3 regions of the Pantoea sp. X-Soil-MYKO-1785 genome follow, and region 3 is predicted to be linked to each of the others. Evidence: predicted binding sites of a transcription regulator. Region 3 holds the regulator's gene; each other region holds the start of a gene.
What was found. Region 3 encodes sigma-54, which starts transcription at its own class of promoters, with help from an activator protein. Its sites were predicted from a motif close to GTTGGCACANNTTTCGCTNT; they were not measured.

Region 1: a site for sigma-54 is predicted at 8,602-8,621, ahead of glnA (glutamate--ammonia ligase). Genes of this name have one in related genera too.
Region 2: a site for sigma-54 is predicted at 6,371-6,390, ahead of AC6I8D_RS17810 (gamma carbonic anhydrase family protein). Genes of this name have one in related genera too.

The regions. Positions count from the first base shown of each region.
Region 1 is NZ_AP036000.1:4,154,420-4,164,671, reverse strand. It holds gene polA (DNA polymerase I) at 1-666, shown strand, start outside; gene spfP (small protein SpfP) at 952-999, shown strand; gene yihA (ribosome biogenesis GTP-binding protein YihA/YsxC) at 1,085-1,720, opposite strand; gene yihI (Der GTPase-activating protein YihI) at 2,272-2,796, shown strand; gene hemN (oxygen-independent coproporphyrinogen III oxidase) at 3,030-4,403, shown strand; gene glnG (nitrogen regulation protein NR(I)) at 4,440-5,849, opposite strand; gene glnL (nitrogen regulation protein NR(II)) at 5,857-6,906, opposite strand; gene glnA (glutamate--ammonia ligase) at 7,045-8,454, opposite strand; gene typA (ribosome-dependent GTPase TypA) at 8,891-10,252, shown strand, end outside.
Region 2 is NZ_AP036000.1:3,763,055-3,773,306, reverse strand. It holds gene rsmB (16S rRNA (cytosine(967)-C(5))-methyltransferase RsmB) at 1-145, opposite strand, end outside; gene fmt (methionyl-tRNA formyltransferase) at 195-1,139, opposite strand; gene def (peptide deformylase) at 1,160-1,672, opposite strand; gene dprA (DNA-protecting protein DprA) at 1,788-2,903, shown strand; gene smg (DUF494 family protein Smg) at 2,875-3,348, shown strand; gene AC6I8D_RS17830 (DNA topoisomerase family protein) at 3,373-3,918, shown strand; gene tsaC (L-threonylcarbamoyladenylate synthase type 1 TsaC) at 3,925-4,497, shown strand; gene aroE (shikimate dehydrogenase) at 4,501-5,319, shown strand; gene AC6I8D_RS17815 (DUF1488 family protein) at 5,316-5,573, shown strand; gene AC6I8D_RS17810 (gamma carbonic anhydrase family protein) at 5,540-6,094, opposite strand; rRNA gene AC6I8D_RS17805 (16S ribosomal RNA) at 6,586-8,125, shown strand; tRNA gene AC6I8D_RS17800 (tRNA-Ile) at 8,199-8,275, shown strand; tRNA gene AC6I8D_RS17795 (tRNA-Ala) at 8,422-8,497, shown strand; rRNA gene AC6I8D_RS17790 (23S ribosomal RNA) at 8,709-10,252, shown strand, end outside.
Region 3 is NZ_AP036000.1:414,898-425,149, forward strand. It holds gene arcB (aerobic respiration two-component sensor histidine kinase ArcB) at 150-2,501, shown strand; gene mtgA (monofunctional biosynthetic peptidoglycan transglycosylase) at 3,372-4,091, shown strand; gene npr (PTS phosphocarrier protein NPr) at 4,094-4,366, opposite strand; gene rapZ (RNase adapter RapZ) at 4,363-5,217, opposite strand; gene ptsN (PTS IIA-like nitrogen regulatory protein PtsN) at 5,265-5,744, opposite strand; gene hpf (ribosome hibernation promoting factor) at 5,897-6,184, opposite strand; gene rpoN (RNA polymerase factor sigma-54) at 6,206-7,639, opposite strand; gene lptB (LPS export ABC transporter ATP-binding protein) at 7,688-8,413, opposite strand; gene lptA (lipopolysaccharide ABC transporter substrate-binding protein LptA) at 8,419-8,970, opposite strand; gene lptC (LPS export ABC transporter periplasmic protein LptC) at 8,945-9,514, opposite strand; gene kdsC (3-deoxy-manno-octulosonate-8-phosphatase KdsC) at 9,511-10,077, opposite strand; gene kdsD (arabinose-5-phosphate isomerase KdsD) at 10,091-10,252, opposite strand, start outside.

The sequences.
Region 1 (10,252 bases), 3.7 Mb from region 3:
ATTGAACTGCGTATCATGGCGCATCTCTCGCAGGATAAAGGATTGCTGGATGCCTTCGCCCAGGGCGAAGACATCCACCGGGCAACTGCGGCTGAAGTGTTTGGTGTCGCGCTGGACAAGGTCAGTGGAGAACAGCGCCGCAGCGCCAAAGCGATCAACTTCGGTCTGATCTACGGCATGAGCGCATTTGGCCTGTCTCGCCAGTTAAACATTGGTGCCGGTGAAGCGAAAAAGTATATGGATCTCTACTTTGAGCGCTATCCAGGCGTGCTGCGCTACATGGAAAACACGCGCCAGCTGGCCGCCAGCAAAGGCTATGTCGAAACTCTGGAAGGCCGCCGCCTGTGGCTGCCGGATATTAAATCCAGCAACGCAATGCGGCGTAAAGCCGCGGAGCGTGCAGCGATCAATGCACCAATGCAGGGGACGGCAGCTGACATTATCAAGCGTGCAATGATTGCAGTTGATGGCTGGTTAGAGCAGGAAAAAGAGAGCGGTGTCAGAATGATTATGCAGGTGCATGATGAACTGGTGTTTGAGATCAGGGCAGAGGCCGTTGAGGCAGCCAGTAAGAAAATCCAGGCCTTGATGGAAGGCAGCGTGCAGCTTGATGTTCCGCTGCTGGTGGAAGTGGGAGTGGGTGATAACTGGGATGAAGCCCACTAATTTGCCCTAATGCGCTGGCGCTGCGGCGTCATTGCGGGTCTGGTATGAGGCATAAGTAAATCGTTTACTTAATCGCTTCAGCCACTGGCAGTGACGCCGCGGTCTCAAGAAAATCACTAACTGCTTATCGGCTAAGCACTTTTTTTGTCATTAAACTACATCGCAACGCCATTTTTGTGACGTACATGGTAAAAAAAGACTTATTTGATGTAAGTAAGCGACAAAAAAGCCTTTGTAGCTCAGAAAAAATCAGGTAAAGTTCGAGGCGTAGGGTACAGAGGTAAGATGTTCTATCTTTCAGACCTTTTACTTCACGTAATCGGATTTGGCTGAATTTAGCCGCCCCAGTCATTCTGTGACTGGGGCGTTTTTTATTGGGCTTTTTACACCCTCAGCGGACAGAACGCGCTGGCGCGGCTTACTCTTCCGCGTCCTGATCGTCGCGGGCGGGCTCAAGGTTGGTGAACCAGCCATCGAGTTTCTGCCGTACTTTGTCCACGCCAATCTTCTTCAGCGACGAAAACAGTTCGACCTGTACATCACCCATAAACGCCAGTGACGCTTCTCGCACCATAGTCAGCTGCGCTTTACGCGCGCCCGACGCGAGCTTATCGGCCTTGGTCAGGAGCAACAGCACCGGAATACTGCTTTCCACTGCCCACTGAATCATCTGCTGATCCAGGTCCTTAAGCGGATGACGAATATCCATCAGCACTACCAGACCCTTCAGCGCCTGTCGTTTTTGCAGATATTCACCTAATGCACGTTGCCATTTCAGCTTCATCTCTTCCGGCACTTCGGCATAGCCGTAACCCGGCAGGTCGACCAGCCGTTTCCCTTCTGTGACTTCAAACAAGTTAATCAACTGGGTGCGGCCCGGCGTTTTACTGGTACGCGCCAGACTTTTCTGGTTGGTTAAGGTGTTCAATGCGCTGGATTTCCCGGCGTTGGAGCGGCCAGCAAAGGCAACTTCAATTCCGGTATCGGCGGGAAGATGGCGAATATCCGGCGCGCTCAGGACAAAATGGGTTACGTGATAATTCAGTTCAGACAAAGTGACACTCCAGAAAACGCATTAAGGCAATGGCGCCGATTATACGCGTTATGGCGCGAAAGTGCTCAACCGCTTGGCAGTCAACTTTTTTGTAAGAGATTTGCCATAGACGTTGCCCGTTATGTCGTTATTTACTTTAATTACTAAAAATAAAAATCATTATTATTCATTTGATTAAGCATATTTAGTCTTTTTTTTCAGCAACTAACCTTGCCGCTTACTTGAGGGTTTTACCAGTTGGTCTACATTAGTGTGCAGTGCACGGCAGCATACATCAGGAAGATGCGTTCAGGGATGTCAGGAAGGCAAAGAGCGGTGGAGTGGAAATGGTCAGGGATTGCGGACCAGACAGGGATAAGGAAAAGCTCAGGTGTTGAGCAGGCGCGGGATTGACCGGGATGTTACGAGCCGAAAAGGATTTAAAACATGATTCCTTCGTATGAAGGTATGAAATAAGGCGACAGCTTGAGCTGTCGCCTTTTTTCTTTGGCTACTTTCTGCTAGATTTCGCCGCAATTCTATACTGAATAAAAAAGCCGGGACCGAACACTATGAAGCAACCTGCACGAGCTGCGCACGGCAAACCTGCCGTCAAAGCCAAACGCAAATCGCGTGAAGATATTAATAACGAAGCACGCGATCGTAAACGTGATAAAAAGCATCGCGGCCATGCGTCAGGCAGCCGTGCAAATCCGACTGCGTCGGACAACAACGGCGGCGGCCAGAGCAGTAAGGCTAAAGATCCGCGTATCGGTAGCAAAAAACCGGTCGCGCTGATCGCCGATAGCCAGACTGCGCCGGCTAAGGCGAAGAAAAGCGTGGCAAAACCTGCGGCTGAGAAAAAAGCACGCCTGACGCCGGAAGAAGAGCTGGCGAAGCTGGAAAATGACGAACGTCTGGATGCACTGCTGGATCGGCTGGAAAATGGTGAAACGCTGTCGGCAGAAGACCAGGGCTGGCTGGACGCGGCACTCGATCGCATCGATGAACTGATGGAGCAGTTGGGCATCGCCATGGATGACGGCGATGACGAGCAGGCGGAAGAAGATATGTACCGTCTGCTGAAAGGCAACTAAGCCAATTTGATCGGCATGCGGTTTCCGCATGCCGCCCCTCTCAGGTAAACGACAATGTTTTGGCCTGGATCAATCTTCGCACTGCTGACGACATGTTATCTGCTGTGGTTATTGTTTAAACTACGTCGCCTGTCGCGCCTGAAGCAACGTTTACGTCGGGTTTCTTCCCGCTCACCTTTCATCCCTTCTTCATCGCGACCTTCTCTTAGACGACGTCACCGGAAGGAGTGAGCATGCCATCGCTGCAGATTGATTGGGACCAGGCGCTGATTGAGAAATACAATTACGCCGGGCCGCGTTATACCTCTTATCCTACTGCGCTGGAGTTCAGCGAGCAGTATGGAGAGCCTGACTTCCTGCGTGCGGTAGCGCGCTATCCTGAACGTCCCCTGTCGCTCTACGTCCATATTCCTTTCTGTCATCGTCTTTGCTACTTCTGTGGCTGCAATAAAATAGTCACACGTCAGCGGCATAAAGCCGACCGCTACCTGGATGTGCTTGAGCAGGAGATTATTCAGCGCGCGCCACTGTTCCGTCAGCGGCAGGTGCGGCAACTGCACTGGGGCGGCGGCACACCAACCTTTCTCGATAAGGCGCAGATTAGCCGGCTGGTAGCATTACTGAAGCAACATTTTACGGTGGCGGACGATGCCGAAATGTCGATCGAGGTTGATCCACGCGAAATTGAGCTGGATGTCATCGATCACCTGCGCGCGCTGGGATTCAATCGTCTTAGCATGGGTGTGCAGGACTTTAACAAAGCGGTGCAGCAGCGGGTCAATCGGGTACAGGATGAAGCGGTCATCTTCGGACTGATGGCACGGGCGCGCGAGCAGGGTTTCAGCTCAACCAGCATCGATCTGATCTACGGTTTGCCGCTCCAGACGCCGGCCAGCTTCGCCTTCACGCTGGAGCGGGTGCTGGCGCTGAATCCCGACCGGCTGAGCGTATTCAACTATGCGCATCTGCCCGCGCTGTTCGCTGCCCAGCGTAAAATCAAAGATGACGAACTGCCGTCGGCACAGCAAAAACTGGATATTCTGCAGCAGACCATCGCCACTCTGACGCAGCAGGGTTACCAGTTCATTGGCATGGATCATTTTGCGAAGCCGCAGGATGAACTGGCCATTGCCCAGCGCGAAGGAGAGCTGCATCGTAACTTTCAGGGCTACACCACGCAGGGCGACAGCGATTTACTCGGGCTTGGCGTCTCTGCCATCAGCATGATTGGTGACAGCTATGCCCAGAATCAGAAAGTGCTCAATAGCTGGTACAGCAGCGTGGAGCAGCAGGGCAACGGCCTGTGGCGCGGTGTGGCGTTAACCGATGATGACTGTCTGCGTCGTGAGGTGATTAAGACCCTGATCTGCAACTTCTCGCTCGACTTTGCGGCGGTTGAAACCCAGTGGGGCATCCGATTTGCCGACTACTTCGCCGAAGACCTGGCGCTGCTGAAACCGTTAGTGGCGGATGGGCTGGTGGTGCAAACGGCGACGGGCTTGCAGGTGACGGGAGTGGGACGCTTGCTGATCCGCAATATCTGCATGTGTTTTGATCGCTACCTGCGTCAGAAAGCGCGTCAGCAGCAGTTTTCGCGGGTGATCTGAACACGGGCTGAGACTCCCCAGCCCGCATCAGGATGTTTATTCCATCCCCAGTTCTTTCAGTTTGCGCGTCAGGGTATTGCGTCCCCAACCCAGCAACCGGGCTGCTTCCTGCTTATGACCCTGAGTATGGCGCAGGGCGGTTGTGAGCAGCGTGCGCTCCATCTCTGGTTGCGCTTCTGACAGCAGATTCTGATGACCGGAGCGCAGCGCGCGGTCGGCCCACTGAGCCAGCAGCGTTGCCCAGCTGTCCGGCAGCGACTGTACCGGATTTTCCGGCGTGCTGGATTCAAACAGTTCGGCAGGCAGATCCTGAATCAACACTTCCTGGCCCGCCGCCATCACGGTCAGCCAGCGACAGGTATTCTCCAGCTGACGCACGTTACCTGACCAGTGCAGGCGGGTCAGCGCGGCTTCGGTTTCCGGATGCAGGATCTTCGCCTCTACCCCCAGTTCACGTGCGGCAACCTGCAGGAAGTAACGTGCCAGCCGCGGAATATCTTCCCGGCGCTCACGCAGCGGCGGCAGGTGTACCCGGATCACATTCAGGCGATGAAACAGATCCTCACGGAACTTGCCTTCCTGTACCCGCAGCTCCAGATTCTGGTGGGTTGCAGCGATGATACGCACGTCGACTTTGACCGGCGCATAGCCGCCAACGCGATAAAACTGTCCGTCGGCCAGCACGCGCAGCAGACGAGTCTGCACATCAAGCGGCATGTCGCCGATCTCATCTAAAAACAGTGTGCCGCCATCTGCCTGCTCAAAGCGGCCCTGACGAATCTGGTTAGCGCCGGTAAATGCCCCTTTTTCATGACCGAACAGTTCTGACTCAATCAGATCTTTCGGGATGGCGGCCATATTCAGCGCGATAAACGGCGCTTTGGTCCGTGGGCTGTGGCGATGCAGCGCGTGTGCCACCAGCTCTTTACCGGTACCGGATTCGCCGTTGATCAGCACGCTAATCGACGATCGCGACAGGCGGCCAATAATGCGGAATACGTCCTGCATGGCCGGGGCTTCACCGATGATATCGGTGGTCGGCCCGCTCACCGGCTGATTACGTGGCTGCTGCTGCTCCTGATAGTGACTGATGGCACGCTCTACCAGCGCAACCGCCTCATCAATATCAAACGGTTTAGGCAGGTAATCGAACGCCCCTTGCTGGTAGGCGCTGACCGCAGCATCCAGATCGGAGTGGGCCGTCATTATGATGACCGGGAGCATCGGGTGGCGCTGTTTAATCTGCTTCAGCAGCGCCAGACCGTCCATACCGGGCATGCGGATATCTGATAATAAAACGTCCGGGGTTTTGGTCGAGAGGGCATCCAGCACCTCTTTTGCGCTGTCAAACGTGGCACAGCTTAAACCGGCTCCAGTGAGCGCGCGTTCAAGCACCCAGCGGATGGAGCTATCGTCATCGACGATCCAGACTATCCCTCGTTGCATAGAAACCTCACTGGCGAATGGGCAGGTAAACCGAAAATTCGGTATGTCCCGGCCAACTGTTAAATTCTATTTTTCCTGAATGTTGATCAATCAGGCTACGGGCGATGGAAAGGCCTAAACCGGTTCCGCCTTCACGGCCGCTGACCATCGGATAAAACAGCGTATCCTGCAGCTGGGCGGGAATGCCGGGGCCATCATCTTCAATATCAATCCGCGCCACCAGACGGTAACGCGTGCCGTGCAGCGTGAGCTGGAACGCAGTACGGGTGCGAATAATAATGGTGCCGCCGTCGTCGCCTAACGCCTGCAGCGCATTACGGACGACGTTGAGTAGCACCTGTTCAATCTGATCGGGATCGTGCGGCAGTTCCGGCAGGCTGGGATCGTAATCACGCACCAGAGAGACGTTATCCGGCAACTCCATCGACACCAGATTCACCACGCGCTCGGCCACCTGATGGATGCTTTGGGTGATATGCATGCCGGGCTGCTGCGGCCCTAACAGGCGATCAACCAGATTTCTTAACCGGTCCGCCTGTTCAATAATCACTTTGGTATATTCATTTAGCGACGGATCGGGCAGGGCGCGTGACAACAATTGCGCGGCCCCGCGTAATCCACCCAGCGGATTTTTGATTTCGTGCGCCAGTCCGCGAACCAAATCGCGTGCGGCCACCTGCTGGGCGTGCTGCAACTGTTCCTGACTGAGACGACGCTGATTATCCATCGGCGCCATTTCCAGCAAAAGTAAGCCATCGGGCAAACGCTGCGCGGTCAGCGACATGATGTGCGCGCGTCCATCGACCACCAGCGTGACTTCACTGTCGGTAAATCCCTGGCCAGCCTCAAGACTCTCGCGCATCACCTCAATATTCAGCGAAAAGTAGCCGGTCAGCTCCGGTAACGGCGTGCCAAACAATTTACGTGAGCTTTGCGCCAGTAATTGCTGCGCCGCCGGATTGGCATAGTGAATAACCAGGTCGTTATCCACCAACAAAATACTGTTGATTAACGCGTTGAGAATCTGCCCCGCATCGGGCAGAGAGCCAGTTGCCATACAGCGTTCCTCTGCACAAAATTAGTGCATTTTAGTCTTTAAGCCGAAATAAAGGCGAATGAACGGTGAATTCGCGGAGAAAAAAGCCCATCCGAAGATGGGCTGAAAGTTTCCACGGCAACAAAAACGTCTGACCAATTAAACGCTGTAGTAAAGCTCGAACTCTACCGGATGTGGCGTCATGCGGACGCGGTCCAGTTCTGCTTTACGCAGTTCGATGTAAGCATCGATGGTTTCGTCGGTGAACACGCCGCCACGAGTCAGGAACTCGCGATCTTCGTTCAGGGCGTTCAGCGCTTCTTCCAGCGAGCCAGCAACTTTTGGAATCTCAGCTTCTTCTTCCGGTGGCAGGTCATACAGGTTTTTATCCATCGCATCGCCAGGATGGATCTTGTTGATGATGCCGTCGAGGCCAGCCATCAGCAGCGCGGTGAATGCCAGGTATGGGTTAGCCGCTGGGTCCGGGAAGCGCGCTTCAATACGACGTGCTTTCGGGCTGGCAACTACCGGGATACGGATTGAGGCTGAACGGTTACGGGCAGAGTACGCCAGCATAACCGGGGCTTCGTAACCCGGGACCAGACGCTTGTAGGAGTTGGTCGTCGGGTTCGCCAGGGCGTTGATCGCTTTAGCGTGCTTGATGATACCGCCGATGTAGAACAGCGCCATTTCAGACAGGCCGCCGTATTTGTCACCGGAGAACAGGTTCTGGCCACCTTTAGACAGTGACATATGGCAGTGCATACCTGAACCGTTGTCGCCAAACATTGGCTTCGGCATAAAGGTTGCCGTTTTGCCATAGGCGTGAGCCACGTTGTGCACGACATATTTGTAGATCTGAATTTCATCGGCTTTCTTGGTCATGGTGTTGAAGCGGGTTGCCACTTCGTTCTGACCCGCAGTCGCCACTTCGTGGTGATGCGCTTCAACCACCAGACCCATCTGCTCCATAGTCAGACACATGGCAGAACGGATGTCCTGTGATGAGTCGACCGGTGGCACCGGGAAGTAGCCGCCTTTCAGACCTGGACGGTGACCTTTGTTACCGCCTTCGTACTCTTTGCCGGTGTTCCAGGCTGCTTCGATATCGTCGATAGCAACGTGTGAACCGGAAGTCGATGAACCGAAACGGATGTCATCGAACAGGAAGAATTCAGGCTCTGGCCCAAACAGCACGGTGTCAGCGATGCCGGAAGAACGCAGGAAATCTTCAGCGCGCTTGGCAATTGAGCGTGGGTCACGATCGTAGCCCTGCATGGTGCCTGGCTCGAGAATGTCACAACGGATGATCAGCGTAGAATCTTCAAAGAAAGGATCCATGACCGCCGTGGTAGCGTCAGGCATCAGCACCATGTCTGATTCGTTAATGCCTTTCCAGCCACCGATGGAGGAGCCATCGAACATTTTGCCTTCTTCGAAGAAGTCAGCGTTAACCTGGTGAGCAGGGATAGTAACGTGCTGTTCTTTACCTTTGGTGTCGGTAAAACGCAGGTCAACAAACTTAACTTCATGCTCGTTCATCATCGAGAGAACGTGTTCAGCGGACATACTCAACTCTCCTGGAAATGGTCATTGTCTACATGGTGAGGGAACGTCGTTGCCGGGAATGCGTTTCTGACTACTGCCATCCCTGACCTGGCTATTCCGGCACGCTCTTCAACCGTCGTCTGACTGGCGTTTGCGCTTAAAAGAGATAAAGCGAATTCTGTGCCAACTTTATCCGTGGCGGTTAAATCGCCCTGTGATGCACCTTTTTGTCCTGCGGGCGCTGCACCACGATAGTCTTCGTGCACCATCGTGGTGCTTTTGTGCGTTCGTCAGGCACCAAAGTGGTGCAATAGCCCAACTTAGTGCATTTTCTGCACCGGGAACAGGGCAAATTTGCGGCAATGCAATAAACTTTCAGTGAAAAGTGTGATCGTGTTCAGTCTTCCGCTTAATCCGTGTACAATAGCGCGCTATTTCTAATGCCTGAGGCAAAGCTGTGATCGAAAATTTGCGTAACATCGCCATCATCGCGCACGTTGACCATGGAAAGACCACCCTGGTTGACAAACTGCTGCAACAATCCGGTACTTTTGATGCCCGTACCGAAGCAACCGAGCGCGTGATGGACTCCAATGATTTGGAGAAAGAGCGTGGGATTACCATCCTCGCAAAAAACACCGCCATTAAGTGGAATGACTACCGTATCAACATCGTTGATACCCCAGGACACGCCGACTTCGGTGGTGAAGTTGAGCGCGTCATGTCCATGGTGGACTCGGTGCTGCTGGTTGTAGATGCGATGGATGGCCCTATGCCGCAAACTCGCTTCGTGACCAAAAAAGCGTTCGCGCATGGTCTGAAGCCGATCGTGGTTATCAATAAAGTTGACCGTCCTGGCGCGCGTCCGGACTGGGTTGTGGATCAGGTATTTGACCTGTTCGTTAACCTCGACGCGACCGACGAGCAGCTCGACTTCCCTATCATTTTCGCCTCGGCGCTGAATGGTATTGCAGGTCTGGAGCACACCGATATGGCGGACGATATGACCCCGCTGTATCAGGCGATTGTTGACCACGTTTCTCCACCACAGGTTGAAGCTGAAGCGCCACTGCAGATGCAAATCTCGCAGCTGGACTACAACAACTACCTGGGTGTTATCGGTATCGGCCGTATCAAGCGCGGTAAAGTGAAGCCTAACCAGCAGGTCACCATTATCGATAGCGAAGGCAAAACCCGTAACGGTAAAGTCGGTAAAGTGCTGACTCACCTGGGTCTGGAGCGTATCGACAGCGACCTGGCTGAAGCGGGCGACATCATCGCCATCACCGGTCTGGGCGAGCTGAATATCTCTGACACCATTTGCGATCCACAAAATGTTCAGGCGCTGCCAGCGCTGAGCGTGGATGAGCCAACGGTAACCATGTTCTTTAACGTCAACACCTCACCGTTCTGCGGTAAAGAAGGTAAGTACGTGACTTCACGTCAGATCCTTGAGCGTCTGAACAAAGAACTGGTTCACAACGTGGCGCTGCGTGTTGAAGAAACCGAAGATGCTGACGCGTTCCGCGTATCAGGTCGTGGTGAGCTGCACCTGTCTGTTCTGATCGAAAACATGCGTCGTGAAGGTTTCGAACTGGCGGTATCCCGTCCGAAAGTTATCTTCCGCGAAATCGATGGCCGTAAACAAGAGCCATTCGAGAACGTAACGCTGGATATCGAAGAGAACAACCAGGGTTCAGTCATGCAAGCCATGGGTGAGCGTAAGGGCGATCTGAAAAACATGGATCCGGATGGTAAAGGCCGCGTACGTCTCGACTACGTGATCCCAAGCCGTGGCCTGATCGGCTTCCGTAACGAA
Region 2 (10,252 bases), 3.3 Mb from region 3:
AGCAGATCTCCTGCACTAACGCGCTGTCTTTATCAGAGAGTTTTTTCTGCGCCGCCGGTAATGCCGTATTGAGCGATTCGCCCTTATCGACAACGCGTTCAATGAGCTGAGCGCAGAGGCTACGCAGGTTAGTTGATTTATTCATAGGGTTTTGTCATCAAACAAAAAGCCCGGCGCATGACCGGGCCAGAGAGTCAGTCCAGAAGGGTTCCAGCTTCAAACCATTCCCGGCGCGAGTTGAGAAGATCCTGAGCCAACATCGGTTTTTTACCGGCGGGCTGCAACTGCAACAGATTAAGCACACCCTGAGCGGTAGCCACCTGGATGCCATGCTTATCAGCTCGGATGATTTCACCGGGCTGATGATCGCTGTGGGGCAATACGCTGGCCTGCCAGACTTTAACCGGCTGGTCATCAACCGTGAAGAAGCTCATCGGCCAGGGGTTAAATGCCCGGATACAGCGTTCGAGCTGTTCGGCCGATAGCATCCAGTCCAGACGTGCCTCTTCTTTACTCAGCTTCTCAGCGTAATTAGCGAGTGAATCATCCTGCTTTTCGGGCACCGCCTGCTGGCTGGCGAGTAAGCTCAGCGTATCAAGCAAGCCCTGCGGCCCCAGCTGCGCCAGCTTGTCGTACAGTGTCGCGCTGGTATCCTGAGCGGTGATCGGGCAGGTCAGTTTATGCAGCATATCACCGGTATCTAAGCCCACATCCATCTGCATGATGGTGATACCGGTTTCGCTGTCACCCGCCCAGAGCGCACGCTGAATCGGCGCTGCGCCACGCCAGCGCGGCAGCAGGGAACCATGCACATTGATACAGCCGAGACGCGGCATATCGAGCACCGCTTTCGGTAAAATCAGCCCGTATGCCACCACAACCATCACATCGGCCTGTAAATCGGCGACCAGCTGCTGGTTCTCTTCAGGTCGCAGCGACTTAGGCTGATAAACCGGAATATCGTGTGCCAGCGCCAGCGTTTTAACCGGGCCGGGCGTTAACTTGTTACCGCGACCGGCGGGACGGTCGGGCTGGGTGAATACGCCAACTACCTGATGCTCAGAAGCAAGCAGCGCGTCAAGATGACGCGCTGCAAAGTCAGGTGTGCCGGCAAAGATAATTTTTAGCGGGGCAGACACGTTTATCCCTTCTTCGATGCTCAGGAAGCCTGCGCGTTCTGGCGCGCCAGCTTCTCTAACCTGGTTTTGATTCGCTGGCGTTTTAAAGGCGACAGGTAATCAATAAACAGCTTGCCCTCCAGATGATCGATCTCATGCTGGATGCAAATGGCCAGCAGATCGCTGGCTTCCAGTTCAAAACTGTTACCGTCACGATCCAGTGCGCGAACTTTTACCCGTTCCGCGCGCGGCACAAAAGCACGCTGTTCAGGGATAGAGAGACAACCCTCTTCGATACCGGTTTCGCCGCTTTTTTCCAGCAGTTCCGGGTTGATCAATACTAAACGCTCTTCACGACTCTCAGATACATCGATAACGATGATGCGCTGGTGGATGTCCACCTGAGTAGCGGCCAGACCGATACCTTCTTCGGCGTACATGGTCTCGAACATATCATCAACGATACGCTGAACGTCCGCGTTAACCTCTTTGACGGGCGCTGCGATTTTGCGGAGGCGCTCGTCAGGGAAATGTAATACCTGCAAAACTGACATAAATATCCAGATCTGTATTCGGTTATGAAAAGATTACTACCTCATATTGTAGACTTTTTGAGGGCTGATTGACAGCATTCTGCGGCAGGAAGCCAGCGGGATCAGGGAGTCAGAAATGGACAAAATAGCGCGCTATGTACGGCTGGCTACGGTCAGTGGAATGACCGGCAGACGCTGGGTTGAAATGGCTACTCATCTGGACGCCGCAGGTGGCAATCTTACGCTGGCCGGGCTGGATGCCGCGCAACGCCAGCAGTACCATGCGCTGCCCGAAAAGCGGGTGGATGAGGTCCGCAACTGGCTGGTAAGCAGCCACCATCATCATCTGATCACTGCCCTCGATACCGGTTATCCTGCCCGGTTAACAGAAACCGCACGTTTTCCTCCGGTGCTGTATATTCAGGGCGATCCTGGTGTACTGAATCATCCTCAGCTGGCCGTAGTAGGCAGCCGTAACGGGTCACACTCTGGCCGTTACTGGTGCGACTGGTTTACCCAGCAACTGGCGCTGAGCGGCCTCACCATTACCAGCGGGCTGGCACGCGGTATTGACGGTGTGGCGCATCAGGCTGCCCTCAACGTGGGAGGTAAAACGGTGGCGGTATTAGGCAGTGGCCTTCAGCACCTCTACCCGAAGAGTCATCTGCGTCTGGCCGGCGAGATTGTTGAGCAGGGCGGCGCGCTTATCTCAGAGTTTCCACTGACCACTATTCCCCATCCACACAACTTTCCGCGTCGTAATCGTATTATCAGCGGTTTAAGCCTGGGCGTGCTGGTGGTTGAAGCGTCGCTGAAGAGCGGTTCACTGGTAACTGCCCGTTATGCACTGGAACAGAACCGGAATGTCTACGCACTGCCTGGCGCATTAGGTAATCCGCTGAGTGAGGGCGTTAACTGGCTGATTCAACAGGGGGCGCTGCTGGTGGCTCATCCGAATAATATTTTGGAGGATCTGGCGAGTGCGCTGAACTGGTTACCGCTTACACACTCAGACCAAATTTATTCTGATGTCAGTGACGTTGCTCCATTGCCATTTGCTGATGTGTTGGCTAACGTAGGTGATGATGTTACACCTGTTGACGTTGTCGCTGAACGTGCCGGCCAACCTGTGCCAGTTATCTCAGCTCAGTTGCTGGAACTGGAGTTAGCAGGATGGATCGCAGCTGTACCCGGCGGCTATGTCCGATTAAGGAGGGCATGCCATGTTCGACGTACTCATGTACTTGTTTGAGACATATATCCACAACGAAGCAGAAATGGGTGTTGATCAGGACAGATTGACAGATGACTTGACGGATGCCGGGTTTCATCGTGAAGATATTTACAGCGCGTTGAACTGGTTAGAAAGGTTGGCCGACTATCAGGAAGGGCTGGTTGCGCCAATTTTGCTGGCAAATGATCCGCTCTCTATGCGCATCTATACCGATGAAGAGAGCAACCGTTTAGATGCTGAAAGCCGTGGTTTCCTGCTTTTCCTGGAACAAATCCAGGTGCTGAGTCTGGAAACGCGCGAAATGGTTATCGAACGAGTCATGGCGCTTGATACCCCTGAGTTTGACTTAGAGGATCTCAAATGGGTGGTGCTGATGGTGTTGTTTAACATCCCTGGATGTGAAAACGCGTATCAGCAAATGGAAGAACTGCTATTCGACGTCAATGAAGGTATGCTGCATTAAATTTCCTTTCATGCATTTATCGTTATGAGTAAAGCTGCACTCTTCACCGTGCGTAAACAGGATCCCTGCCCCGCTTGCGGGGCAGAACTGGTTATACGCTCCGGCAAACACGGCCCGTTTTTGGGCTGCGCAAACTATCCTGCATGTGACTATATTCGGCCCCTGAAAAGCCAGGCGGACGGACACGTGGTCAAAGTGCTGGAAGGACACGCCTGCCCGGACTGCGGCGCGGATAAAGTATTACGTCAGGGGCGCTTTGGCATGTTTATCGGCTGCAGCCACTATCCGGAATGCGGCTATACCGAAACCATCGACAAACCGGATGAAACTACGCTGGCGTGTCCGCAATGTCAGCAAGGTAAATTAGTGCAGCGACGTTCACGCTACGGCAAAACGTTTCATTCCTGCGATCGTTATCCGGCTTGTCAGTTTGCGGTGAACCTGACGCCCGTGGCTGGCACCTGTCCCTATTGCCAGTTTCCACTATTAGTAGAAAAGAAGACGGCGCAGGGCGTTAAACGCTTTTGTGCCAGTAAGAGTTGTGGCAAAGCCATCGCTGAAGAGAACTAAGACATTATGGATAATCATCATCTCGCCGGCTCACTTGAGCATTGTGTGAATCAACTGAACCGTCAGGCGGTTATTGCCTATCCGACTGAAGCGGTGTTTGGGCTGGGTTGCGATCCTGACAGCGAGTCTGCCGTTATGGCATTGCTGGCGCTGAAACAGCGTCCGGTCGAAAAGGGGCTGATCCTTATTGCTGCGGATTATTCGCAGCTCGAACCCTATATTTCCGATCGCGAACTTTCGGTGATTCAGCGTGAACGGATGTTCGCCAGTTGGCCGGGCCCGGTGACCTTTGTGGTGCCAGTTCCACCGCAGACGCCACGCTGGTTAACCGGACAGTTCGATTCGCTGGCTATTCGCGTCAGCGATCATCCCGATGTGCAGGCGCTTTGCCGCTCGTTTGGTAAACCGCTGGTTTCAACCAGTGCCAATCTTTCGGGCCAGCCTCCATGCCGCACGGTCGAAGAGGTGAAGCGTCAGTTTGGCGATGAGTTCCCAGTCTTATCGGGCAAAACGGGTGGACGGCAGAACCCCTCAGAAATCCGCGATGTCATCAGCGGCGAACTTATACGTCAAGGCTAACTCATGGACCAATTCGCCGTTTTCGGTAATCCCATCAACCACAGCAAGTCGCCGTTAATTCATCAGGCTTTTGCAGAACAGACCGGGATAGAGCATCGTTATGGTCGGATCTGCGCGCCGGTAGAGGGATTTCCGCAGGCGCTGACCGCATTTTTTGAACAGGGAGGGCAAGGTGCGAATGTCACTCTTCCTTTCAAACAGCAGGCGTGGGAGCTTGCCGATCAGCTCAGCGAGCGTGCTGCCCGTTCGGGTGCGGTAAATACCGTGAAGAAACTCAGCGATGGTCAGATCTTTGGTGATAACACCGATGGCATTGGCCTGTTGAGTGATCTTCAGCGGCTGGCGATGATCAAACCCGGTGATAAAGTGTTGCTGGTGGGGGCAGGCGGCGCAGCTCGCGGTGTGATCCTGCCGCTGCTGTCAGCCGGGGCCACAATTACGATCGTCAACCGTACCTTTACCCGGGCCGAAGAGCTGGCAGACCTGTTCCGGCAAAACGGCGCAATTTATGCTTGTGGCTTTGAGCAGCTGGCAGACAAATCCTTTGATCTGGTGATCAATGCAACATCAAGCGGCGTAGACGGCAAAACGCCGCCTCTGCCTGTGACACTTATTCATGCTGATTTGCGCTGTTATGACATGTTCTACCAACGCGGGCTGACGCCTTTCCTGCAGTGGTGCCAGGCGCAGGGCGCACGCTATCTGGCGGATGGATTGGGGATGCTGGTGGGCCAGGCAGCACATGCCTTTCATCTATGGCACGGCGTGATGCCAGAAATTACCCCGGTGATTGCGCAGCTGAAGCAGGCCATGCGGTCATGAATCAGGCAATCCAGTTTCCCGATGATGAGCACTATGACGCAGCACGTCAGGCCATCTGTTTTCCGGTGCTGGTAAACGGCATGCGGCTGACCTGTGCCATCGGCATCGGGCCATTAAAATCCCGCTTTGGTGAGGGAGAAGCGATGATGCTGTTTCAGCACCATCGCTGGGATCTGGAAGAGGAAGCCGAAGCGGCTATCCGTCAGGACGAGGTCGATAATCAGGGCTGGGTCTGGTTATCTGCACCAGGGTAATCATTTTTCCAGCTGACATAGTTGCTGGCCGAGTAGCGTAACCCTTCTTTTTCCTGCTCGTTAAGCGGACGGACCTGCCTGACCGGACTGCCGAGGTATAGGTAGCCGCTCTCCAGTCGTTTACCCGGCGGCACCAGGCTTCCGGCACCAATCATCACCTCTTCTTCTACTATTACCCCATCCAGCAGGATTGACCCCATGCCGATCAGTACACGATCGCCAATAGTGCAGCCGTGCAGCATCGCTTTATGTCCTACCGTGACCTCCTGACCAATAATAAGCGGAAAGCCTTGCGGGTTTGACGCCGACGTATGCGTGACATGCAGTACGCTGCCATCCTGAATATTGCTACGGGCGCCAATGCGAACCTGGTTCACGTCGCCGCGAATCACGACCAGTGGCCAGATACTGACGTCATCTTCCATAATGACGTCACCGACGACGACACTACTTGGATCGACCATAACGCGCTGGCCGGTTTGCGGGAAAAGATCTTTATACGGGCGAAGGGCGGAAGTCATCATGTTCTCCTTTATGCTGAATTGATGGCAGCCTGATGTGATTTCAGGCAGCTGACAAGCCTATTCTGGCTCGGATCGCTGGCGATCTCACCAATCTGGATCATTTATAACCATTCAGAAAAAAGATCCAAAAAAAGGGTTGTGCTCTGAAGCGGGATCCCTATAATGCGCCTCCATCGACACGGAACAACGGCTTACCGGCCGCCGGGTTGAAAGGCACAGGAGACTGCGCCGCCGGAGAAAAACTTCTGAAAAAAAAGTTGACTCTGAAGGAGGAAAGCGTAATATACGCCACCTCGCGACAGACGGTTAACCCGCTGTTCGCACTGCTCTTTAACAATTTATCAGACAATCTGTGTGGGCACTCGCAGGATTGATATCAGCGTCTCCGGACGTAAAAAATATCAAGTCTCACGAGTGAACACATAATGAAATTCATTATGACGTTTTACAGATGAGCACCGCTTAACTTGTTTAAGCAAATCAAACTTAAATTGAAGAGTTTGATCATGGCTCAGATTGAACGCTGGCGGCAGGCCTAACACATGCAAGTCGGACGGTAGCACAGAGAGCTTGCTCTTGGGTGACGAGTGGCGGACGGGTGAGTAATGTCTGGGGATCTGCCCGATAGAGGGGGATAACCACTGGAAACGGTGGCTAATACCGCATAACGTCGCAAGACCAAAGAGGGGGACCTTCGGGCCTCTCACTATCGGATGAACCCAGATGGGATTAGCTAGTAGGCGGGGTAATGGCCCACCTAGGCGACGATCCCTAGCTGGTCTGAGAGGATGACCAGCCACACTGGAACTGAGACACGGTCCAGACTCCTACGGGAGGCAGCAGTGGGGAATATTGCACAATGGGCGCAAGCCTGATGCAGCCATGCCGCGTGTATGAAGAAGGCCTTCGGGTTGTAAAGTACTTTCAGCGGGGAGGAAGGCGATGCGGTTAATAACCGCGTCGATTGACGTTACCCGCAGAAGAAGCACCGGCTAACTCCGTGCCAGCAGCCGCGGTAATACGGAGGGTGCAAGCGTTAATCGGAATTACTGGGCGTAAAGCGCACGCAGGCGGTCTGTTAAGTCAGATGTGAAATCCCCGGGCTTAACCTGGGAACTGCATTTGAAACTGGCAGGCTTGAGTCTCGTAGAGGGGGGTAGAATTCCAGGTGTAGCGGTGAAATGCGTAGAGATCTGGAGGAATACCGGTGGCGAAGGCGGCCCCCTGGACGAAGACTGACGCTCAGGTGCGAAAGCGTGGGGAGCAAACAGGATTAGATACCCTGGTAGTCCACGCCGTAAACGATGTCGACTTGGAGGTTGTTCCCTTGAGGAGTGGCTTCCGGAGCTAACGCGTTAAGTCGACCGCCTGGGGAGTACGGCCGCAAGGTTAAAACTCAAATGAATTGACGGGGGCCCGCACAAGCGGTGGAGCATGTGGTTTAATTCGATGCAACGCGAAGAACCTTACCTACTCTTGACATCCAGCGAACTTGGCAGAGATGCCTTGGTGCCTTCGGGAACGCTGAGACAGGTGCTGCATGGCTGTCGTCAGCTCGTGTTGTGAAATGTTGGGTTAAGTCCCGCAACGAGCGCAACCCTTATCCTTTGTTGCCAGCGATTCGGTCGGGAACTCAAAGGAGACTGCCGGTGATAAACCGGAGGAAGGTGGGGATGACGTCAAGTCATCATGGCCCTTACGAGTAGGGCTACACACGTGCTACAATGGCGCATACAAAGAGAAGCGACCTCGCGAGAGCAAGCGGACCTCACAAAGTGCGTCGTAGTCCGGATCGGAGTCTGCAACTCGACTCCGTGAAGTCGGAATCGCTAGTAATCGTGGATCAGAATGCCACGGTGAATACGTTCCCGGGCCTTGTACACACCGCCCGTCACACCATGGGAGTGGGTTGCAAAAGAAGTAGGTAGCTTAACCTTCGGGAGGGCGCTTACCACTTTGTGATTCATGACTGGGGTGAAGTCGTAACAAGGTAACCGTAGGGGAACCTGCGGTTGGATCACCTCCTTACCTGAAGATACCTTCCCGCGAAGTGTCCACACAGATTGTCTGATAAAAAGTAACGAGCAGAAAAAACCTCTACAGGCTTGTAGCTCAGGTGGTTAGAGCGCACCCCTGATAAGGGTGAGGTCGGTGGTTCAAGTCCACTCAGGCCTACCAAATTTCTTCTCATGCTGCGTTATGCGCGCGGTCGTTTACCCGAGTAAACGTCCCTTACGCATGCCTTGCCTGAAAAGAAATTGCATCCTTAACGCAAGGATGTTTACTCGGTTGAGTGGTAGTAGTGGTCTCTGCAGTAACTGTATGGGGCTATAGCTCAGCTGGGAGAGCGCCTGCCTTGCACGCAGGAGGTCAGCGGTTCGATCCCGCTTAGCTCCACCATACCGCTTTACTGTTTTTTCTGAAAAAATACTTCAGAGCGTACCGGCAACGGTGTGCTGCGAAGTATTATGCTCTTTAACAATCCGGAACAAGCTGAAAATTGAAACGACGCAGCGCGTTATTCCTCCGTAATAGGGAATAACAAGGCGATGCGTTCGAGTCTCTCAAATGCTTGCAGCACGCAGCGTTGAAAAACGCCTGTGGGTTGTGAGGTTAAGCGACTAAGCGTACACGGTGGATGCCCTGGCAGTCAGAGGCGATGAAGGACGTGCTAATCTGCGTAAAGCGACGGTAAGGTGATATGAACCGCTACAGCCGTCGATGTCCGAATGGGGAAACCCGGTGCACTCAGTGCATCATTGCAGCATGAATACATAGTGCTGCAAGGCGAACCGGGGGAACTGAAACATCTAAGTACCCCGAGGAAAAGAAATCAACCGAGATTCCCCCAGTAGCGGCGAGCGAACGGGGAGCAGCCCAGAGCCTGAATCAGCTTGTGTGTTAGTGGAAGCGTCTGGAAAGTCGCAGGGTACAGGGTGATACTCCCGTACACAAAAACACACAGGCTGTGAGCTCGATGAGTAAGGCGGGACACGTGGTATCCTGTCTGAATATGGGGGGACCATCCTCCAAGGCTAAATACTCCTGACTGACCGATAGTGAACCAGTACCGTGAGGGAAAGGCGAAAAGAACCCCGGCGAGGGGAGTGAAACAGAACCTGAAACCGTGTACGTACAAGCAGTGGGAGCCTCTTTATGGGGTGACTGCGTACCTTTTGTATAATGGGTCAGCGACTTATATTCTGTAGCAAGGTTAACCGTATAGGGGAGCCGCAGGGAAACCGAGTCTTAACTGGGCGTTAAGTTGCAGGGTATAGACCCGAAACCCGGTGATCTAGCCATGGGCAGGTTGAAGGTTGGGTAACACTAACTGGAGGACCGAACCGACTAATGTTGAAAAATTAGCGGATGACCTGTGGCTGGGGGTGAAAGGCCAATCAAACCGGGAGATAGCTGGTTCTCCCCGAAAGCTATTTAGGTAGCGCCTCGTGAACTCATCTTCGGGGGTAGAGCACTGTTTCGGCTAGGGGGCCATCCCGGCTTACCAACCCGATGCAAACTGCGAATACCGAAGAATGTTATCACGGGAGACACACGGCGGGTGCTAACGTCCGTCGTGAAGAGGGAAACAACCCAGACCGCCAGCTAAGGTCCCAAAGTCATGGTTAAGTGGGAAACGATGTGGGAAGGCACAGACAGCCAGGATGTTGGCTTAGAAGCAGCCATCATTTAAAGAAAGCGTAATAGCTCACTGGTCGAGTCGGCCTGCGCGGAAGATGTAACGGGGCTAAACCATGCACCGAAGCTGCGGCAGCGACACTATATGTTGTTGGGTAGGGGAGCGTTCTGTAAGCCGTCGAAGGTGGCCTGTGAGGGCTGCTGGAGGTATCAGAAGTGCGAATGCTGACATAAGTAACGATAAAGCGGGTGAAAAGCCCGCTCGCCGGAAGACCAAGGGTTCCTGTTCAACGTTAATCGGAGCAGGGTGAGTCGACCCCTAAGGCGAGGCCGAAAGGCGTAGTCGATGGGAAACAGGTTAATATTCCTGTACTTGGTGTTACTGCGAAGGGGGGACGGAGAAGGCTATATCGGCCGGGCGACGGTTGTCCCGGTTTAAGCGTGTAGGTGTGTGTTCCAGGCAAATCCGGTTCACTTTACACTGAGGCGTGACGACGAGGCACTACGGTGCTGAAG
Region 3 (10,252 bases):
GGTTTTAAGCCGGTTGTCATAAACGTCGTCGAACGGCCGGCTCGATGCGCCATAACGGTGCATTACATCGCTTATCTTCCGCTGCGTGGCTGCGACGCTGGCCGGTTAATTACGCTATGATGAGCCTGTTTCTCTTCCAGGGAGTTTTTATGAAACAAATTCGGCTGTTGGCACAATATTACGTGGATTTGATGGTGAAGCTTGGCCTGGTGCGGTTCTCGCTGCTGCTGGCCTCGGCGCTGGTGGTGCTGGCGATGATTGTCCAGATGGCGGTCACCATGGTATTGCGCGGGCACGTTGAGAGCATCGACATGGTGCGATCGGTGTTCTTCGGGCTGCTGATCACCCCGTGGGCGGTTTATTTCCTGTCGGTGGTGGTCGATCAGCTGGAGGAGTCGCGACAGCGGCTGGCGAGGCTGGTGGATAAACTGGAAGAGATGCGCACTCGCGACCTGGAACTGAATCAGCAGATGAAAGAGACCATCACCCAGCTGAATCAGGAGATCACCGACCGTAAAAAGGCGGAGCAGGCGCGTGAGCAGGTGATGGACAAACTACGTGAGGAAGTCACCCGGCGCGAACAGGCGCAGATTGAGCTGGAGCAGCAATCCTCCTTCCTGCGTTCGTTTCTCGATGCGTCGCCGGATCTGGTGTTCTATCGCAATATCGACAAACAGTTCTCCGGCTGTAACCGCGCGATGGAACTGCTGACCGGCAAAAGTGAAAAGCAGCTGATCGGCCTGACGCCACGCGATATCTACGATGATGAAGCCGCCACCAAAGTGCTGGAAACCGATGAGAAAGTGTTCCGCCACAACGTCTCCCTGACCTATGAACAGTGGCTGCAATATCCGGACGGGCGTAAAGCCTGTTTTGAGATCCGCAAAGTGCCTTATTACGACCGGGTCGGCAAACGCAGCGGACTGATGGGATTTGGCCGCGATATAACCGAGCGTAAGCGCTACCAGGACGCATTAGAGAACGCCAGCCGGGAGAAGACCACCTTTATCTCTACTATCAGCCACGAGCTGCGTACGCCGCTTAACGGCATTGTCGGGCTGAGCCGTATTCTGCTCGATACCGATCTGAATCAGGAACAGCTGAAGTACCTGAAAACCATCCATGTTTCAGCCATCACACTGGGTAACATCTTCAATGATGTGATTGAAGTAGACAAAATTGAGCGGCGTAAAGTGCAGCTGGATAATCAGCCGCTCGACTTCACCAGCTTCCTCGCTGATTTAGAAAACCTCTCCGGCCTGCTGGCGCAGCCAAAAGGGCTGAAGTTTATTCTCGCGCCACAGCTTCCGTTGCCGCACATGATCTCCACCGACGGCACCCGCCTGCGGCAGATTCTGTGGAACCTGATTGGTAACGCCGTCAAGTTCACCCAGCAGGGCGAGATCGTGGTACGGGTGGCGTATCAGCCGGATGAAACGCTGCGCTTTGAGGTGCAGGATTCCGGTATGGGCATCCGCCAGGAGGAGCAGGACAAAATCTTCGCCATGTATTATCAGGTGAAGGACCAGCACGGTGGCAAACCGGCAACCGGCACCGGCATTGGGCTGGCGGTATCCCGTCGGCTGGCCCAGGCGATGGGCGGCGATATCCGGGTGCAAAGCGCGCCGGGGCAGGGCTCCTGCTTCACCGTTGAGATTAAAGCGCCCCGCATAGCGGAAGAAGTGGAAGACGAAGGCGTGGATGACAGCCTGCCACTGCCGGCGCTGCACGTACTGCTGGTCGAAGATATCGAACTGAACGTCATTGTGGCGCGCTCGGTGCTGGAGAAGCTGGGCTGCAGCGTGGAGGTGGCGATGACCGGCAGCGATGCGCTGGCGATGTTTGACCCGCTGGAGTTCGATCTGGTGCTGCTGGATATTCAGCTGCCCGATATGACCGGCCTGGATGTGTCACGGGCGATTCGCCAGCAGCATCAGAACATGCCGCTGCCGCCGCTGGTGGCGCTGACCGCCAACGTGCTGAAAGATAAAAAAGAGTACTTTGATGCCGGAATGGATGATGTGCTGAGTAAACCGCTGGCCGTACCGGCGCTGACCGCTATCATCAAAAAATTCTGGGATTATCAGGCGGAGTCGGAGGAGGAGACGGCGCGTGAAGCCACAGATAAAAGCCAGACGCTGCTGGATATTCCGATGCTGGAGCAGTATCTCGATCTGGTCGGGCCGAGCCTGATTACCCAAAGCCTGACGATGTTTGAAAAGATGATGCCAGGCTATCTTGAAGTGCTCGAATCTAATCTGATGGCGCGCGATCAGAAAGGCATCGCCGAAGAGGGGCACAAAATCAAAGGCGCGGCGGGATCGGTAGGATTACAGCATCTGCAGCTGCTGGCGAAACAGATTCAGAGCCCGGAACTGCCAGCCTGGTGGGATAACGTGGTTGAATGGATTGATGAGCTGAAGCATGAGTGGCGACACGATGTGCAGGTATTGCGCGACTGGGTGGCGGAGCAGGAAGCGTCGTCGGCCAGAAAAAAATGACCCCAGCCGAGGCCGGGGTGCGCGAATACTGCGCCAACACCAGGGAAAAAGTAGCGGCTGCTATGCTTTGAGTAATAAATGCAGCCGCGTGGTATTGGTTAACTCTGCCATCACCTTAGCAAATTCATCTGGACCTGTTAAAAGATTCATTAAAATGTGTGATGTTGAGCAGCGTTTAAATACAGAAAACATTAATTTGGCAACACAGTCAAGTAAGGAATCATTTTCCGCGTCGTATTGCGGATATTTTAATCAGTTATCCCACTTTTTGTGCGCTTTTAACCCGGCGCGAGCCGGGTTGCTGACCCGGTCAGGTGTTAAAGCGAAGCGGAAGGTGAATCAGGGCCACTGTTGCTGCTAACGCGCTGATATTGCTCATCCCCCGCCTGAAATGGCGTGATTTATCCAAAACGTTTTGGAAAGGGAAAAAAGATTTCGCTGATTTACGCTGTGGTCCATCAGGTCAGACCCCGACGAGTGGCTAAATCTTAAGCAATGCGCGGTGAATGGCAGCAAGATTCTGGTAAAAAATTTACCTGTTATCAACGCAGATTCAGCCAATTAGTGAAAAAAAGCGAAGACAGAAAAACAAGATAGTTAAGTATCGTAAATCATTAAAATTAATGCTTAGCGCAAATTATTAAATGTTTATCTGGAAAGGAGATTAGCGGAGGCGGCGAATGGAACCGATTCCTTTCTGACGGAAGTGCTTGAACTATTTCGATCTGTTGCCGCTTTTTAATGCAAAATGGATGCCTGTTGTCTGGAAACTGCATCGTCGTTTTCACCGATAAAGGCGATCCAGGATTTTTTTGCGTATTGATTACGCGGGTAATTGATTAACGCCTGAAACAAGTATGGGAAGATTGCATGAGTAAGCATAAAGGAAGCACCGGGCAACGTATTAAACGGATTGCTGTGCGTATCATTCTGGCGTGGCTGGGCATCTGGCTGGCAGGGATTTTACTGTTTTCATTTTTGCCGGTGCCGTTCTCCGCGGTTATGGTTGAGCGTCAGCTGGGTGCCTGGCTACGCGGTGACTTCAGCTATGTTGCCCATTCGGATTGGGTCGGACACGATGAGATTTCGCCGTGGATGGGACTGGCGGTGATTGCCTCAGAAGATCAAAAGTTTCCGACCCATTGGGGATTTGACGTCGCGGCGATCGAGTCAGTACTGGATAACAGCGATAGCCGGATGCGTGGCGCATCCACGCTGTCGCAGCAGACGGCAAAGAACCTGTTTTTGTGGGATGGGCGTAGCTGGGTGCGTAAAGGGCTGGAAGCGGGCCTGACGGTTGGCATTGAGACGGTCTGGACCAAACGACGTATTCTGACCGTCTATCTGAATATCGCCGAATTCGGGCCGGGGGTGTTTGGCGTGGAGGCGGCGTCACAGCGCTATTTCCACAAGCCAGCCAGCCGGTTAACGGCTGCTGAAGCAGCATTGCTGGCGGCGGTGCTGCCTAATCCGATCCGCTTCCGTGCCGCAGCACCGTCGGGCTATGTACGGCAGCGGCAGCAGTGGATCCTGCGTCAGATGCGCCAGCTGGGCGGGGAAGGATTTTTACAGCGTAACCGGCTGGACTAAGATTAATCCTCGTCAAAACCCGCTTCAAACAGCTCAATGACCGCGGCCAGCGCCGGGATCTCTTCCGGTCCGCTGGCTTCTATTTCAATGTGGCCGCCCTGGGCTGAATCGAGCATCAACAGCGCAATCACGCTGCTGGCTTCGGCTTCGGTGCCGGCTTCATTGCGCAGCAGCACTTCGGCGTCAAAGCTCTGTACCAGTTCAAACAGCTTCATTGCCGGTCGGGCATGCATACCCAGTTTATTTTTGATTTCGACAGTTTGCTTAACGGTCATGATTTACGCTTTTCCAACGTACGGTGGCGTGACTGTACATTCTTGCCGCGTGAACGGAAGTAGTCCGCCAGCTGCTCTGCAATGTAGACCGAACGATGTTTCCCGCCGGTACAGCCGATAGCGACAGTGAGATAACTGCGGTTGTTGGTTTCCAGCATCGGCAACCACAGTTCCAGATAACTGCGGGTCTGGTAGATGAAGTTGTGCACTTCAGTATGGCGATCGAGAAAGGCAGCTACCGGGCGATCGAGGCCGGTCATTGGACGCAGCTTAGGATCCCAGTGCGGATTCGGCAGGAAGCGCACATCAAACACATAATCGGCATCAATCGGGATGCCGTGCTTGAAGCCAAACGACTCAAACACCATTGTCAGCTCACGTTCACGCTTGCCCAGCAGCCGGGTACGCAGCATCTCAGCCAGCTCGTGAACCGACATTTCTGAGGTATCAATGATCAGATCGGCGCGCGAACGCAGCGGCTCCAGCAAATCACTCTCTTCATCAATGGCACTTTCCAGCGACAAGTTTTTACTGGAGAGCGGATGCAGACGGCGGGTATCGCTGTAGCGGCGAATCAGGGTATTTCGATCGGCATCAAGAAACAGCAGCTGGGGCGAAAATGAGTCGGGCAGGTTATTCAACGCGGTTTCAAAAATCTCAGGGGATTCAGGCATGTTGCGTACGTCAATGCTCACCGCTGCCGAGATGTTACGTTCCGCCAGCGAGTTCGCCAGCTCCGGCAACAGCACCACCGGCAGGTTATCAACGCAGTAAAAACCCATATCTTCCAGTGCGCGTAGCGCCACTGACTTTCCCGAGCCTGACCGACCGCTTACGATCATCAGCACCATGACCTTCTCTCCCGTTTTAAAACCGGCACGTGGCCGGTAAAGACGCTTTACTGCTCTGACTGGCCTTCTGTGATAATGGCATAGAGCTCTTCATCACTTTGCGCGGCGCGCAGACGACGACAGACGGTTTTATCCGCCAGACGCTTCGCCACCAGTGAAAGGGTGTGCAGGTGAGTTTTGCACTGGTCAGCCGGTACCAGCAGAGCAAACAACAGATCGACCGGCTGATTATCAACGGCATCAAACGCAATCGGCTGTTCAAGGCTGATAAACACCCCGACCGCACGTAGCGTATCCTCTTCCAGTTTACCGTGCGGAATGGCAATGCCATTGCCAATGCCGGTACTGCCCATGCGTTCACGGGTGAGAATCGCTTCAAAAAGCGTCTGGTGCGGCAGGTTGAGCTGCTTAGCGGCCAGTTCGCTGATAATTTCCAGCGCGCGTTTTTTGCTCTGGCAGTGTACGCCGCTGCGGGTGCAGTCGGACGAAAGCACTGTGCTCAATTCCAGTGTTAGATCGTTGTTCATTATCGTTTCACTTGCGAGTTAACCTGGCCATTTACCCGCAGCGTATCATGATGCTGGCGGTAAATGGCGCTTGCTTAGATGACAAAACGGGGCGGATTATCCGCCCCATCCTGTCGGCTCTGCGCGGCAGGCGCGCGTAGCTAGCGTGAAGGTTAGTGTTTTTTCAGTTTATCTTTGTGTTTGGTCAGCTGACGGGTGAGCTTGTCGATCAACCCGTCAATCGCCGCATACATATCTTCCGCTTCGGACGTGGCGTGCAGCTCGCCACCGTTTATGTGCAGCGTTGCGTCAGCCACCTGAGTAACCTTCTCCACCTTCAGCACAATATAAACCTGATTGATATGTTCGAAATAGTGTTCCAGTTTGGCAAATTTACCGCTGACGAAATCGCGCAGTGGTGCGGTGATTTCAACATTTTGCCCGGTAAGGTTCAGCTGCATAGGTCTTCCTTCTCATTTCTGTCAAACCAGCTGTTTGCGCTGGTTCGATGGCGGGATGGATAAAGACTCGCGGTATTTGGCGACGGTACGACGTGCCACCATGATCCCTTGATCAGATAACATGGAGGTAAGTTTACTGTCGCTCAAGGGTTTGGCTGGATTTTCCGCCGAGATTAATTTTTTCACCAGCGCGCGGATGGCCGTCGATGAGGCTTCGCCGCCACCTTCGGTATTCACGTGACTGGAGAAAAAGTACTTCAGTTCAAAAATACCACGCGGACTGTGCAGATACTTTTGCGTGGTCACGCGGGAAATGGTCGATTCGTGCATCTCAACCGCCTGGGCGATATCGGCCAGCACCATCGGCCGCATAAACTCCTCGCCCTGTTCAAAGAAAGCCTGCTGCTGCTCGACAATACAGCGTGTCACTTTCAGCAGCGTATCGTTGCGGCTTTCCAGACTTTTAATCAACCAGCGCGCTTCCTGCAGATTGCTGCGAATGAACTGGCTGTCGCTGTCGTTACGCGTCGCCCCGCTCATGGCGGCATACTGCTGATTGATCTTGAGGCGCGGAACGCTGTCAGCGTTTAGCTCAACCGTCCAGCGGCTGCCGACTTTACGCACCAGTACGTCGGGAATCACATATTCCGGTTCGCCGGTATTAATTGACTGACCCGGGCGCGGGTCCAGCGACTGAATTAAGGTCATCGCCTCTTTCAGCACCTCTTCTTTGAGGCGCGTCACCCGCATCAGGCTGCGAAAATCGTGGTTGGCCAGCAGGTCCAGATGTTCGCTGACGATCAGCCGGGCTTCCGTTAGCATTGGCGTTTCGGGCGCATATTGCGACAGCTGCACCAGCAGACAGTCACGCAGATCGCGTGCACCGACGCCAATCGGATCAAAGCGCTGAATACGTTTCAGCACCGCTTCCACTTCATCGGCCTCAAGCTCATCGTTGCCAATGCTGTCGAGGATCTCGTCAAGCGAAACGGTGAGGTATCCGGTTTCGTCGATCGCATCAACAATCGAGGTGGCAATGGCGCGGTCAGTATCGCTAAACGGCGTCAGCTCAACCTGCCACATCAGGTAATCCTGCAGCGACTGGGTTGTTTCGCCCTGATAAACCGGTAACTCATCATCCTGATAATCGGTCCCGGTACCGGATGGTGTGCCAGCGGTGTAGATTTCATCCCAGGTGGCGTCCAGCGGCAGCTCGTCAGGCATCTCTTTCTGCTCAAGCGCTTCACGGGTATCCAGCGCTTCGCCTTCGGGAGCCTCACGAGAGTCGATTTCATCATGCAGATCGGTTTGTTCAAGCAGCGGATTACTTTCCAGTGCCAGCTGTAACTCTTGCTGGAGTTCAAGCGTAGAGAGTTGCAGCAGACGAATCGCCTGCTGCAACTGCGGTGTCATCGCCAGCTGTTGGCTGAGCCTGAGTTGCAAACCTTGCTTCATAGACAGGATGGTAGTTCCCAGGTAAACATCAGTATTTACGACACCTTATCAGAGTCTGAACTCTTCACCCAAATAAACCCGCTTAACCTGCTCATCTGCCAGAATTTCATTCGGCGTACCGTGCGCGATCAGGTGGCCCTGACTGACGATATACGCCCGTTCGCACACCGCTAAGGTTTCGCGCACGTTATGGTCGGTGATCAGCACGCCAAGGCCGCTGTCACGCAAATGTTCGATGATTTTCTTGATGTCGATGACCGAGATGGGGTCAACGCCCGCAAACGGTTCATCCAGCAGGATAAATTTGGGGTTAGCCGCCAGCGCGCGGGCGATTTCGACCCGGCGACGTTCACCGCCGGAGAGCGCCTGACCCATGCTGTCGCGCAGGTGCTCAATGTGAAACTCTTCCATCAGCTCGTTGGCGCGATCCTGACGCTGCTCTTCGGTGAGGTCGTCACGGATTTGCAGAACTGCCATCAGGTTATCGTAGACGCTGAGGCGACGGAAAATTGAGGCCTCCTGCGGCAGATAGCCGATACCGCGACGCGCACGGGCGTGCAGCGGCAGGATACTGATATCTTCATCATCAATAATAATGCGGCCAGCGTCGCGCGGCACAATGCCAACCACCATGTAAAAGGTGGTGGTTTTACCGGCACCGTTGGGGCCCAGCAGGCCGACAATCTCGCCGGACTTTACCTGCAGACTGACATCTTCTACCACGCGACGGCCTTTATATGCCTTCGCCAGGTTTTCTGCGATTAATGTGGCCATAGCTATCAGTTACTCTTCTTTCCGCTGTTGGACGAACCTTTATCCTGCAGTTGCGACGGCACCAGCACGGTGGTGACGCGCTTATTCTGGCCCTGGCTGTACGCCTGCATTTTCTGCTCTTTCACCAGATAGGTAATGCGATCGCCCTTGATGTTGCTGTCCTGCTGCTCAATGAAGGCGTTGCCGGTCAGCTCAACAAAGTCGTTAGCCAGTTCATAGTGCAGTTTTGCCGCATGGCCCTGCACCGGCTTGCCGCTGTCCTGCATCTGGTAAAAGGTGGCAGGATTGCCGTACGCATCGACGATGGTTTTCTTGCTGTCGCCGCCCGGACGGGTTACCACCACTTTATCGGCGGTGATTTTGATCGAACCCTGAGTGACGATAACGTTGCCGGTAAAGGTCGCGACATTGCCCTGCAGATCCAGCGCCTGGTTCTGCGAGTCAATATTGACGGGCTTATCCGAGTCACCGGTCAGGGCCAGCGCAGGTACGCTGCTCGCCAGCAGCACGCTGGCGAGTAAAAGCTTAAGGCTATTTTTGTTCATTTTGAATTTCATAAGAAGTTTTGACCTTTTCGATTAACTCGGCGTTTTTTGTCCGTAAATTGCCGCGCATTTTCATGCCGGTGGAGTTAAAACTGCGGCCATACAGCGTCACCTGGTCGTCAGAGGTAACGTCCTGAGTGACAAGGTTAACCTGCGCATTGTCGGTTTTGACCCGGTCAAGCTGGGAATCCTGCGTCAGCGTATTCAGTTCAACATGACCATACAGATAAAGCATACGATCTTTGGTGAGCTTTGCCTTGTCCGCACGGAGTGTCCAGGTTGGCACTTTATTTTCGTCGTAGGTGGTCATCACCGGATTGTCGAACCAACTCAGTTCCTGATCCGAAAAGTAGGTCACTTTATCGGAAACCAGTTTATACGACAGCGCACCCTGCGGGTTGTAAACCACGGTGTGGGAATCCGCACTGGTATAGGTCGGTGCCTGATTATTGGTGGCAACCGGCGTATCCTCATCCTGGTTGGTAAGATTCCAGCCGATTAAAACCAGTGCAATCAAGGTCAGAATCAGCGTCATCCAACGCCTGCTTTTACTCATACTGATTGCCCTTTGGCATCCTCAAATTTATCCTGCGACATTAAGATCAGGTCGCAAACTTCACGTACCGCGCCGCGCCCGCCGGCAATGCGCGTCACGTAGTGCGCCCGCGGCAACAGCACCGGATGGGCATCCGCAACCGCCACGCTTAACCCCACTTTTGCCATCACCGGCCAGTCGATCAGGTCGTCGCCAATATAGGCGACCTGGTGATCGGAAAGAGACAGTTTATCCAGAAGTTCGCCATAGGCCAAAAGCTTATCCGATTGTCCCTGATAAAGATGACGAATGCCGAGCGTTTTACAGCGATCTTCCATCAGGCGGGCATTACGGCCGGTAATAATAGCCACTTCTACATCTGAGGTCAGCAGGCAGCGGATACCGTAGCCGTCGCGCACATTGAACGCCTTCAGCTCTTCGCCACTGTTGCCCATGTAGATCACCCCGTCGGACATGACGCCATCGACGTCGCAAATCAGCAGGCGAATCTGGCGGGCGCGGTCCATTACCCCGGCGCTGACCGGGCCATAGCAGGTTTCAATCGGGGGAGTTGCCAGTTGCATTGTCTTTTCCTGTTCAGACTACGCCAGCGCGCAGCATGTCATGCATATGTACCACACCGAGCAGATGGTCGTCATCGGCGACCAGGATCGACGTAATATTTTTGGTTTGCATCAGGTTGAGCGCTTCAACCGCCAGCATGTTTGGCCGTACGCGGATGCCGCCTGGCGTCATCAC